Rhodopseudomonas palustris: one gene and its partner. The protein of the gene in region 1 interacts with the protein of each later gene in a pairwise test. Links are inferred from orthologs where the notes say so. Each region holds a gene or a part of one and is shown in the gene's direction. Other genes may lie near its edges.

Evidence for each region.
Region 2: the proteins of glp (region 1) and mobA interact in binary tests that used the Escherichia coli proteins (3 or more experiments, as listed by UniProt). The link is inferred for Rhodopseudomonas palustris from one-to-one orthologs.

What each region holds. Positions count from the first base shown.
Region 1 is NZ_CP140155.1:1,292,408-1,297,604, reverse strand. The notes cover bases 1,448-4,277. They hold glp (gephyrin-like molybdotransferase Glp), read left to right. Parts: upstream 1,448-2,171; coding sequence 2,172-3,383; downstream 3,384-4,277. Other genes in these bases: lexA (transcriptional repressor LexA), read left to right, coding at 3,558-4,265; SR870_RS05695 (hypothetical protein), read right to left, coding at 1,571-1,945; SR870_RS05700 (thioesterase family protein), read left to right, coding at 1,448-1,559. In the rest of the region: SR870_RS05710 (flagellar motor protein MotB), read right to left, coding at 1-156; SR870_RS05705 (HAD family phosphatase), read left to right, coding at 409-1,035; more of SR870_RS05700, read left to right, coding at 1,065-1,447; SR870_RS05680 (ComEC/Rec2 family competence protein), read right to left, coding at 4,297-5,197. UniProt on the Escherichia coli protein: Catalyzes the insertion of molybdate into adenylated molybdopterin with the concomitant release of AMP.
Region 2 is NZ_CP140155.1:2,284,012-2,289,238, forward strand. What follows is about bases 1,296-4,155. They hold mobA (molybdenum cofactor guanylyltransferase MobA), read left to right. Parts: upstream 1,296-2,342; coding sequence 2,343-2,969; downstream 2,970-4,155. Other genes in these bases: SR870_RS10315 (DUF6496 domain-containing protein), read right to left, coding at 1,554-1,913; SR870_RS10320 (sulfurtransferase TusA family protein), read right to left, coding at 1,977-2,225; SR870_RS10330 (alcohol dehydrogenase), read right to left, coding at 2,970-4,022; SR870_RS10335 (nitronate monooxygenase), read right to left, coding at 4,104-4,155. Also shown: ligD (DNA ligase D), read right to left, coding at 1-234; SR870_RS10310 (Ku protein), read left to right, coding at 368-1,252; more of SR870_RS10335, read right to left, coding at 4,156-5,066; SR870_RS10340 (AMP-binding protein), read left to right, coding at 5,174-5,227. UniProt on the Escherichia coli protein: Transfers a GMP moiety from GTP to Mo-molybdopterin (Mo-MPT) cofactor (Moco or molybdenum cofactor) to form Mo-molybdopterin guanine dinucleotide (Mo-MGD) cofactor.

The sequences.
Region 1 (5,197 bases):
CTGCAGCTTCTTGACGTCCTGGGTCGAGAACGACACCAGCACGACGAAAAAGCTCACCAGCAGGCCCATCAGGTCGGCGAAGGTGACGAACCAGCCGTGAGCGCCGGCCTGCTCTTCCTGGGCCTTTTTCTTGCAACGGCCGTTCCCCGTCAGCATCGGCAGGGATCCGATGCTGTGGACGGGTCGTCAATCAAGTCACTGTGGATGCGCATGGGCGGAGCGCCGGTGATCAGATCCGGCGCAGCGATGATCTCGAACGTGTCGAAGACGTTGTCGCTGCGCGTCTCCCGGTGTTCTAAACAGCACGCGTGAACAAACGGTTGTCGTTCGTCGACAATGTTCCTCGACCAGATTCGGTGCAATTTAGCTGACCCTGTCCCTCCCTCTCTTCGCGTTAGGTATTCGCAGATGACAAGCACTCTCACTCCTGGCGCGGCCGAGGCGCTGCTGTTTGATCTTGGACGGGTCGTGATCGACTTCGATCTGGCACGCACGCTCAAAGCCTGGGCGGTCGAACTCGGCAGCGACCCGTCCGCGATGATGGCGATGCTGGCGCGCAACGACACCTTCCATCGCTACGAGACCGGCCACGTCACCGACGCGGAATTCTTCGCCGCGGTGCGCGAGGCGCTGCGGCTCGACCTGTCCGACGATCAATTGCGCGAGGGCTGGAATGCGATCTTCATCGGCGAGATGCCGGGGATCGCGGCGCAACTTGCGCGCGCCGCAAAGCATCTGCCGCTGTATGCGCTTTCCAATACCAACGACGCGCATGTCGCGCATTTCCTGGAGCACTATGCTGAACTGCTGACGCCGTTCCGCGAGCTGTTCCTGTCGTCGCGGATCGGGATGCGCAAGCCGAACGCCGAGGCCTATGACTTCGTGGTGGCGGCGATCGGCGTGAAGCCCGAGCGCATTGTGTTCTTCGACGATCTGGCCGAAAACATCGCGGCCGCGCGCGAGCGCGGGCTCCGCGCCGTCCATGTACGCTCCTCCGCGGACGTGGCGCAGGCGCTGGATCAACTCGGGCTGTGACGGCCCGCGCACGAGTGCCGACGATTGCCATGACCGCCGCAGCCTCCGACCTCGACTGGGACCACCCGAACCCGTTCACGCTGACGATGGTGCCCGGCCCGGCCGACATCGACGGCCTCAACCACACCAACAATTCGGTCTATGTGCGCTGGTGCGACAGCGTCGGCTGGGCGCATTCCGAAGCGCTCGGTCTCGCGCTCGCCGACTGGCAGCGGATCGACCGCGCGATGGCGATCCGGCGCGGCGAATACGACTACCTGCTGCCGAGTCATCTCGGCGATGAGTTGCTGCTCGGCACCTGGGTCTATGGCAGCGACGGCAAGCTCCTGATGGAGCGCCGCTTCCAGCTCATCCGGCTGCGCGACCGCGCCACCGTGATGCGCGGGCGCTGGCAGCTCGTCTGCATCGAAATGTCGAGCGGCCGCCCGCGCCGCCTGCCGCCGGAATTCGCGCAGGTCTATCTGCCGGTGATGGTGCAGGCGAAGGACGAGGCCGTGGCAACGCCGTCCGCAGGACCGGCGTAGCCGCCGCGGCGCTACTGCGGCGGCGTGCGGCAGTCCATCGAGTACACCAATTCGCCCCGGGCGGTGCGGCCGATCGGCTGGCACGGCACATAAGCGCGGGCGGCGGCGGGTGCGGAGGCCGCTGATGGCGCCGCTGCGGCGGCAGGCGGGGCCGCTGGTGCGTTGATGGGCGCCGCAGGCGACGTCGCCTGCGCCGCGGGTGCGGCCGGCTGGGCAGCCGGCGCAGCCGGCTCGGGGGCGCTCGCCGCTGGCGGCGCATATTCCGGATTGGCGGACGGCATCCAGCCCCGGCTCCAGTCGTGCCGGATCGCATAGGTGGTGCCGAACGCGATCAGCCCGATGACGCCGACGATCCGCAACAGCCATTTCGCAAAATCATCGCCCATCTGCGCACTCCCTGTCCGGCGGCCCGAACCTCGCCACCCTCCCGTCCTACCGCTCGGGGGCTTCTGCAGACAATTAGGATTTCGTTTGACCCGCGCGGCACGCGGGTCCGGCGGAGCCTTTGGCGGATCTTGCGCAAGCGTCGCGACGCCCCTAAAGCCGGATCATGACACGCCACCCTCGCCTTGCCGGACCGGATCGGTCCGCCGCCAGCCCCGGAGCGCGCCGATGGCGCTGATGCCGGTCGCCGATGCGCTGGCCGCGGTGCTCGACTGCGCAGCGGGCCTTGCCGAGGAGATGGTCGCGCTCGACGACGCGCATGGCCGCGTGCTGGCGCGCGATCTCGCAGCATTGCGGACCCAGCCGCCGCAGCCGATGTCGGCGATGGACGGCTATGCGGTGCGCGCAGCCGATGTCGCGACCGCGCCGGCGCGGCTCACCGTGATCGGCGAGATCGCCGCCGGCCGGCCGGCGGAACAATCCGTCGGCCCAGGGCAAGCGCTGCGGATCTTCACCGGCGGCGTCATCCCCGACGGCGCCGATACCGTGGTGATCCAGGAAGACACCGTGCGCGACGGCGATCAGGTGACCATCACCGAAGCCGCCCGCCACGGCCGCCACATCCGCCCCGCCGGGATCGATTTCACCGAGGGCGAAGTGCTGCTGCGTGCGGGCCACAGGCTCAGCGACCGCGACCTCGCGCTCGCCGCCGGCATGAACCATCCAGCGCTGCCGGTGCACCGCAGGCCGCGCGTCGCCATGCTCGCCACCGGCGACGAGCTGGTGATGCCGGGCGCAGCGCTCGGCCCCGGCCAGATCGTCTATTCCAACGGCTACGCGCTGCGGGCGCTGGCGCGCAGCGAGGGCGCCGAGGTGATTGATCTCGGCATCGCCGCCGACACCATCGAGGCCACCCGTGCGGCGATCGCGCGCGCCCGCGACCTCTGCGTCGATGTGCTGGTGACGACCGGCGGCGCGTCGGCCGGCGACCACGATCTGGTCAAGTCGTCGCTGGAGGCAGAAGGCACCACGATCGCGTTCTGGAAGATCGCGATGCGGCCGGGCAAGCCGATGATGCACGGCCGGCTCGGCCCGATGCGGGTGATCGGCCTGCCCGGCAATCCGGTGTCGTCCTATGTCTGCGCGGTTCTGTTCATGGTGCCGCTGATCCGGGCGCTGTCGGGGCGGAGCGAATCGATGCATCGGCGCCTCCCCGCCGTGCTCGGCGCCGACCTGGCCGCCAACGACCAGCGCGAGGACTATCTGCGCGCCCAACTGGCGCTGCGCGACGACGGACAATGGCTGGCGACGCCGGTCGACCGCCAGGATTCGTCGCTGCTGGCGCGGCTGTCCGCAGCGCAGGCGCTGATCGTCCGTCCGCCCTTCGCACCGGCCGCCGCAGCGGGATCGAGCTGTCTCATCCTTAAGCTTCCGGAATAGCGATCCGCAAATTTGTTGACCTGAAATTAAGAGGTTGCGGAACACATACTGAACATATAGTGTTCGTTCATGATTTGTTTCGAGTAATTGCGCCTCGCCTGTCGAACTTCATGGCGCAATGAACGGACGGCACGACGACACGGCGATCGTCGCCAGATCTGGGGAATGGTCGAGATGCTGACGCGCAAACAGTTCGAGTTGCTGAAATTCATCAACGAGCGGCTGAAGGAAGCCGGCGTTCCCCCCTCGTTCGACGAGATGAAGGACGCGCTCGACTTGCGCTCCAAATCGGGCATTCACCGCCTGATCACGGCGCTGGAGGAGCGCGGCTTCATCCGCCGCCTGCCCAACCGCGCCCGCGCCATCGAGGTGATCAAGCTGCCCGATCTCGGCGGCAACAGCGGCGGCGGCCGCCGCGGCTTCACCCCGAGCGTGATCGAGGGCAATCTCGGCCGGGTCCGCCCGCCGAGCCCGCAACGCGACGACGACGATTCGGATCGCAACGTCGCGGTGCCGGTGATGGGCCGGATCGCCGCCGGCACGCCGATCGAGGCGCTGCAGACCCGCAGCCACACCATCAGCGTGCCGCCGGACATGCTCGGCTCCGGCGAGCATTACGCGCTGGAAGTGCGCGGCGATTCGATGATGGATGCCGGCATCCTCGACGGCGACATGGCGCTGATCCAGCGCAACGAGAGCGCCGATACCGGCGACATCGTGGTGGCGCTGATCGACGAGGAGGAAGCGACGCTGAAGCGCTTCCGCCGCCGCGGCGCATCGATCGCGCTGGAGCCCGCCAATTCCGCCTACGAGGTCCGCATCCTGCCGCCGAACCGGGTGCGGATTCAGGGCAAGCTGATCGGGCTGTATCGCAAGTACTGAGCGGCACGCCTCGCACGAACGAGGCGCGGGCTCAGTCCTCGTCGTGCTGATCCGGCGCCGCCGGCGTGGCGTCGACCGGTGCGGGACGTGGCGGTGTCCGCTGCGTCGGAGCGCTGCCCGGGGATTCTTGTGGCACGTCGGCGGGCGCCGGTGACCACGGCCGGTCGAGCCCTTTCGGCCGCACCGCGACGGTCACGAAGCCACCGTCCGCGCCCTCGTTTCGTCGCAACGCCAGCGCGCCGCTGCTTTTCAGCAGTTCGGCGCTGATCAGACGCGCGGCGCAATCCGGCGGCGGCTGTGCCAGCGCGATCACCAGCGTCGCCCGCGCGCAGTCATCAGCGACACCATCGGCCCGGAACGACAGCGCCACCAACCCGCCATCCGCCAGCGCCGCGACGCAGCCGTCGGCGTCGCACGACACGCCGTCACGCAACGACGGTGCGTCTGCCGCACGCGAATCCGCATCGGCCGCGAGCCATTGCCTGATCCTGAACTGGTCGCCACCGCTCTGCATCAGCCGCAGCCTTCCATCGGGCCCGCGCAACGCGACCTGCCGTCCGTCACCGGCGATCAGAATCTCGGGCTGCGGCGTCAGCAGCGCCCAGCCGGTCGAAAGCCCCAGCAGCGCCAGCCCGGCATAGCGCAGCGGCGTGCGTAGCAGGCCGAGCAGAACGACGCCGAGCGACGCGAGTAGCAATGGCCCGCTCCCGAACGCCGCGATCCTGCCGATGGCGCCCGGCAGCGCCGCGACCCACAGCGACACCACGATCATCCAGTCGATGCCGATCTCCATGATCCGCCAGAACACCCCGTCGAGACCGAACGGCATCGCCGCCAGCCCGAGCAGGCCCGCCGGCATCACCATCGCCGACACCACCGGCATCGCCAGCAGATTGGCGATCACGCCGTATGGTGTGACGCGGTGGAAGTGA
Region 2 (5,227 bases), 990 kb from region 1 along the record:
GACAGCGAGCCGCTTGTCGTGCGGATCGAGCGACGGGCCGCGCGTCACCGCCCACGACTTGAACACGCCGTCATATTCGAGCCGGAGGTCGTAATGCAGCCGCGTCGCGTCGTGCTTCTGGATCACGAACCGCCGCCGTTTCGAGGGCGCGACCGCGGCGTCGCCGCGAGGCTCGGCGGTCTGCGCGAAGTCGCGCTTGTTGCGGTACAGGGAAAGCGTCTTGTTCACCGCCATTCATCGTCTCCGCAATGGCGCCCAGGCAACCTCAGCACCGGAACCAAAACCCCACCGCAGGGTTGAAGTTCCCGATCGGACGCCGCCGTCCGGTCCTCGCCGCGTATCTATCATATCGCCTTCGGAGAGCATCATGGCCCCGCGCCGCGCCTACTGGAAGGGCTCGCTGAAACTGTCGCTGGTGACCTGCCCGGTGGCGCTGTATCCAGCCTCGACCAGCGTCGAGAAGACCCGCTTCCACATGATCAACACCGAAACCGGCAATCGGCTGAAGCAGCAGATGATCGACGAGGACACCGGCGAAGTCGTCGAAAAAGACCAGAAGGGCCGCGGCTACGAAGTCCGCAAAGGCAAGTATGTGCAGATCGAGAAGGAGGAGCTCGAAGCCGTGCAGATCGAGAGCAGCCACACCATCGAGATCGACAGCTTCGTGCCGGCCGAAGAGATCGACAAGCGCTATCTCGACCACCCGTACTACATCGCGCCGGAAGGCAAGGCCGGGGTCGAGGCCTTCGCGGTGATCCGCGACGCGATGAAGGACAAGGGCCGCGTCGCGCTGGCGCGGATCGTGCTGACCAACCGCGAGCACGTGATCGCGATCGAGCCGCTCGGCAAGGGGCTGCTCGGCACCACGCTGCGCTATCCCTACGAGCTGCGCGACGCCGATGATTATTTCGACGACATCAAGAGCCCGAAGATCTCGAAGGACATGGTCGAACTCGCCGGGCACATCCTCGACACCAAGGCAGCGCATTTCGACCCGTCGAAATTCAAGGACGATTACGAGACCGCGCTGAAGGCGCTGGTCAAGCGCAAGGCCGCCGGCAAGTCGATCAAGATCCCCGAGCCGGAAGAGAAATCCGACAACGTCGTCAGTCTGATGGACGCGCTGAAGCAAAGCCTGAAAGGCAACAAAGGCGGCAAGCCGGCGCAGCGCCGCCCCCCCTCCGCGCGCAGCGGCGGCCGCGCCGCCAAGAAGGCCCACCGTTCGGCGGCACGGGCGCGCAAGGCGAGCTGAGGCTGAAGGCGGCAGAGAAAGCAGACAAGAGAAAGCAGGCGAGAGCCAACAACTAGCCGGCGTGAGGTATTGGACATCGCTACAGCGCCCGCCGCCTGCTTCACCTCTCATCCGTCATTCCGGGGCGCGCGCAGCGCGAACCCGGAATCCATATCCCCTAGCATACGTGGAGGGTAGAACCGTTTCGACGCTCTGCCTTGATCAGCGCACTGGGCTTATGGATTCCGGGTTCGCTCGCTTGCGCGAGCGCCCCGGAATGACGAATGCGAGGACATTTGTGAACGGAGCCCCTTTACAGACCTCAGCTCTTCTTCGACGCCTTGCGCTTGCGGCCCGCTGACGACTTGCGCGACGTCTTTTTCGCCGACGATTTCTTGGCCGTCTTCTTCGCCGTCTTCTTGGTCGTCTTCTTGGCCGTCTTCTTGGCCGTCTTCTTCGTCGTCGACTTCTTAGCCGTCTTCTTCGCCCCCGCCTTCTTCGCGCTCTTCTTGCTCGGCACCTTCTTGCCTTCGGCGCGCGCTTCCGACAGGCCGATGGCGATCGCCTGTTTGCGGCTCTTCACCGTCTTGCCGGAGCCGCCGCTCTTGAGCGTGCCGGACTTGCGCTTCTTCATCGCGCGCGCGACCTTGGCCGACGCCTTCTTCGAATATTTCCGGGCCATGCCTACCTCCCATTGCAACAGGGAAATCAATCGATCCGGACGATAATTAGTTCCCGGCGGTGTTCAGCCCTCGGCGCGATCCGCCGCATCGGCCTTCTCGATGACGAACACGATCGCCGCTTCGCTGCGCGTCGTGCTGTCGATCCGGTCGCCGGTCTGCTGGATCAGCACCGGGATGTCGATCAGCGACATCGGATCGGTGCAATGCACTTCCAGCCGGTCGCCGCACTTCAGCGTCGTCAGCGCCTTGCGCGTCTTCAACACCGGCATCGGGCATTTCAGCCCGGTCAGATCGAGTTTGATTGTCGCCATGGCCGCGGACGATGGCGAAGCGCAGCGCCTGCGTCAATCGTTCAGCCGTTCGCCTTATTGCGAATGCGCGCCGCCGCCTGTACCACGGTGATGCGCCCTGAATGCTGGAAACGCTCGATGGCCGACCATCCCGCCACACCTGCAATCATTCTCGCCGGCGGCCTCGCGCAGCGGATGGGCGGCGGCGACAAGGCGCTGCGCACCATCGGCGGCCGGAGTCTGCTGGCGCTCGTGATCGAGCGTCTCGCGCCGCAATGCGATACGCTGGCGCTCAGCGCCAACGGCGATCCGGCGCGTTTCGCGGACTACGAGCTGCCGATCATCGCCGATCCGGTCGATGGCTTTCGCGGTCCGCTCGCCGGCGTGCTCGCCGGACTGGACTGGATCGCCGAACACCGGCCGACGGCCCGATGGATGCTGAGCGCGCCGGCCGATTGCCCGTTCCTGCCGCGCGATCTGGTCGCGCGGCTGCATCAGGCGCGGATCGATCAGCAGGCCGACATCGCGGTCGCGGCGTCGGCCGACCGCTCTCATTCCGTGATCGCTCTGTGGCCCGTCGGTCTGCGCCTCGACCTGCGCCGTGCGCTGCTCGCGGACGACATCCGCAAGGTCGACCGCTTCACCGCGCGCTACCCGCGCGCGATCGTGGAATGGCAGGCGGATCCGTTCGATCCGTTCTTCAACGCCAACACGCCGGAAGACCTCGCCGAGGCCGAACGGCTGGCGGCGCGCGCGCCGGACTGATTACGGCGTCAGCACCGCGCGCCCGACCAGTTTGCCCTGCTGCAGATCGAGCAGTGCCTGGTTGGCTTTCGGCAGCGGCAGCGGCGTCACCGGAATCGGCGCGATCTTGTTGGCGCGCACCAGATCGAGCAGTTCCTGGGTCTCGCGCAGATTTCCGACATACGAACCCTGGATCGTGATCGCCCGCATCGGGATGAACGGTAGCGCCCACGGCGCACCGCCGCCGAACAGGCCGACGATCACCAGCTTGCCGCCCTTGGTGAGGCAATCGAAGCCGAGCTGCGCGGTCTGCGAATTGCCGACCAGATCGAGCGCACCGCGCACCGGCGCGCCGGCCTTCGCGGCGATCTGCTCCAGCGCATCGGGCGCCGCGCCGTCGACCGTCGCCATCGCGCCGGCCTGCTCCGCCGCCTCACGCTTCTTGGCGTCGATATCGACCATGATGGCGCCCTTGCCGCCCATCGCCTTCAGCAGCGACAGCGCCATCAGGCCGAGGCCGCCGGCGCCGAACATCACGATCGGGCCGTCGAACGCGAATTCGAGTTTCTTCAGCGCGCTGTAGGTGGTGACACCCGAACACGCATACGGCGCCGCGGTCACCGGATCGAGCCCATCGAGGCTGAGCAGATAGCGCGGATGCGGCACGATCAGTTCGTCGGAATAGCCGCCGTCGCAATACACGCCGAGAAACCTCGGCTTCAGACACATGTTCTCGTCGCCGGCGCGGCAGACCGCGCATTCCCCGCAGCCGATCCACGGATACACCAGCACGACGTCGCCGATCTTGGCGTCCTTGGCGTCCGGCCCGGCCGCGACGATCTCGCCGACGGTCTCGTGCCCCATCGTCAGCGGCAGCGCCACGCCGCGATCGGCCAGCGACAGTTTCTTGCGGCCGTGGCCGAGTTCGTAGCCGCCTTCCCAGATATGCAGATCGCTGTGGCAAATGCCGGCAGCCTTGACGCGGAGCAGCACCTGCGTGCCGGTCAATTCCGGCGTCGGCCGGTTCTCTTCGCTGAGCGGCTGGCCGAAGCCCGAAACGCGAAAGCTCTTCATGGCGTGGTCTCCCCGATTATTCTTGTTGTCCGACAGATATGCCATGGCGCAGCACTGCCGTCGACTGGCGTCAGGGCACGCTTATCCTGCACTGCGGAATTCCTGCGCCGTCTGCGCGATCAGCTCGGCGACCGGCACGATGCCGCCGACGCCCGAGGTCGAATGCCCCGCGCTCCAGATATCGCGCCAGCGCTGCGGCCGGTTCTCGCGCGCGCCGACGTCGATGTCCTTGCCGATATCGATCGCGCCGCGCTCGGGCAGCGCGTCCGGATCGAGCCCGGCGGCGACGATCGACGGCCGCAGCATGCTGGTCTGCAGGCCGGTGAAGGCTTTGGTCAGCAGGATGTCGTCGGCCGAGGAATCCACCAGCATCGCCTTGTAGCGCGGATCGGCCGCGCTCTCCTGCGTCGCGATGAATTTGGTGCCCATGTAGCCGAGGTCGCAGCCGAGCGTCATCGCCGCGCGCAGCGCGACGCCGTCGCTGATTCCGCCGGCCAGCACGATGACGCCGTCGAAGAACTGACGCACGGCACGGACGAAAGCGAACGGATTGAGCCACCCGGTCTGCCCGCCCGCGCCTGCGGTGAGCAGCACCAGCCCGTCCGCGCCCGCCGCCGCCGCGCGTTCGGCATGGCGGATGCTGGCGACGTCGGCCAGCACCATCGCGCCGACATCATGCAACGGCCCGATCACGGGCTGCGGCGAGCCAACGCTGGCGATCACGATTTCGGGCTTGTGCATCAGCAGCACCGCGAGGTCGTCGGCGAGCCGCGCATTGGAGCGGTGCACGATCAGGTTCGGACACCATGGCGCCGCGCGACGGCCTGTTGCGTCTTCATGCGCCGCGAGCCGCTGGGCGATCGTCCCGATCCAGCCCTCGAGTTGTTCCGTACTACGGCAATTCACCGTCGGAAACGATCCGATCACGCCGTTGCTGCATGCGGAGGCGACCAGATCGACGCCGGATACCAGAAACATCGGCGCCGCGATCAGCGGCAGTTCGAGCCGGCCTCGAAAACGGACGAGACGATCGGATAATTCCACGGCAATTCCTCCTGCTCTGTTTGCATCTTCCGCGCAGCGGCGTGCTAGGTTCGTCGCCTAACATTGGCACGCGCAATGGCCGATGACAAAGATCCGGGAGAACGCCCATGACCGACGCCCTCTACGCCTTCCCCACCGCCGGCACGCAGACGCTGCGTGCG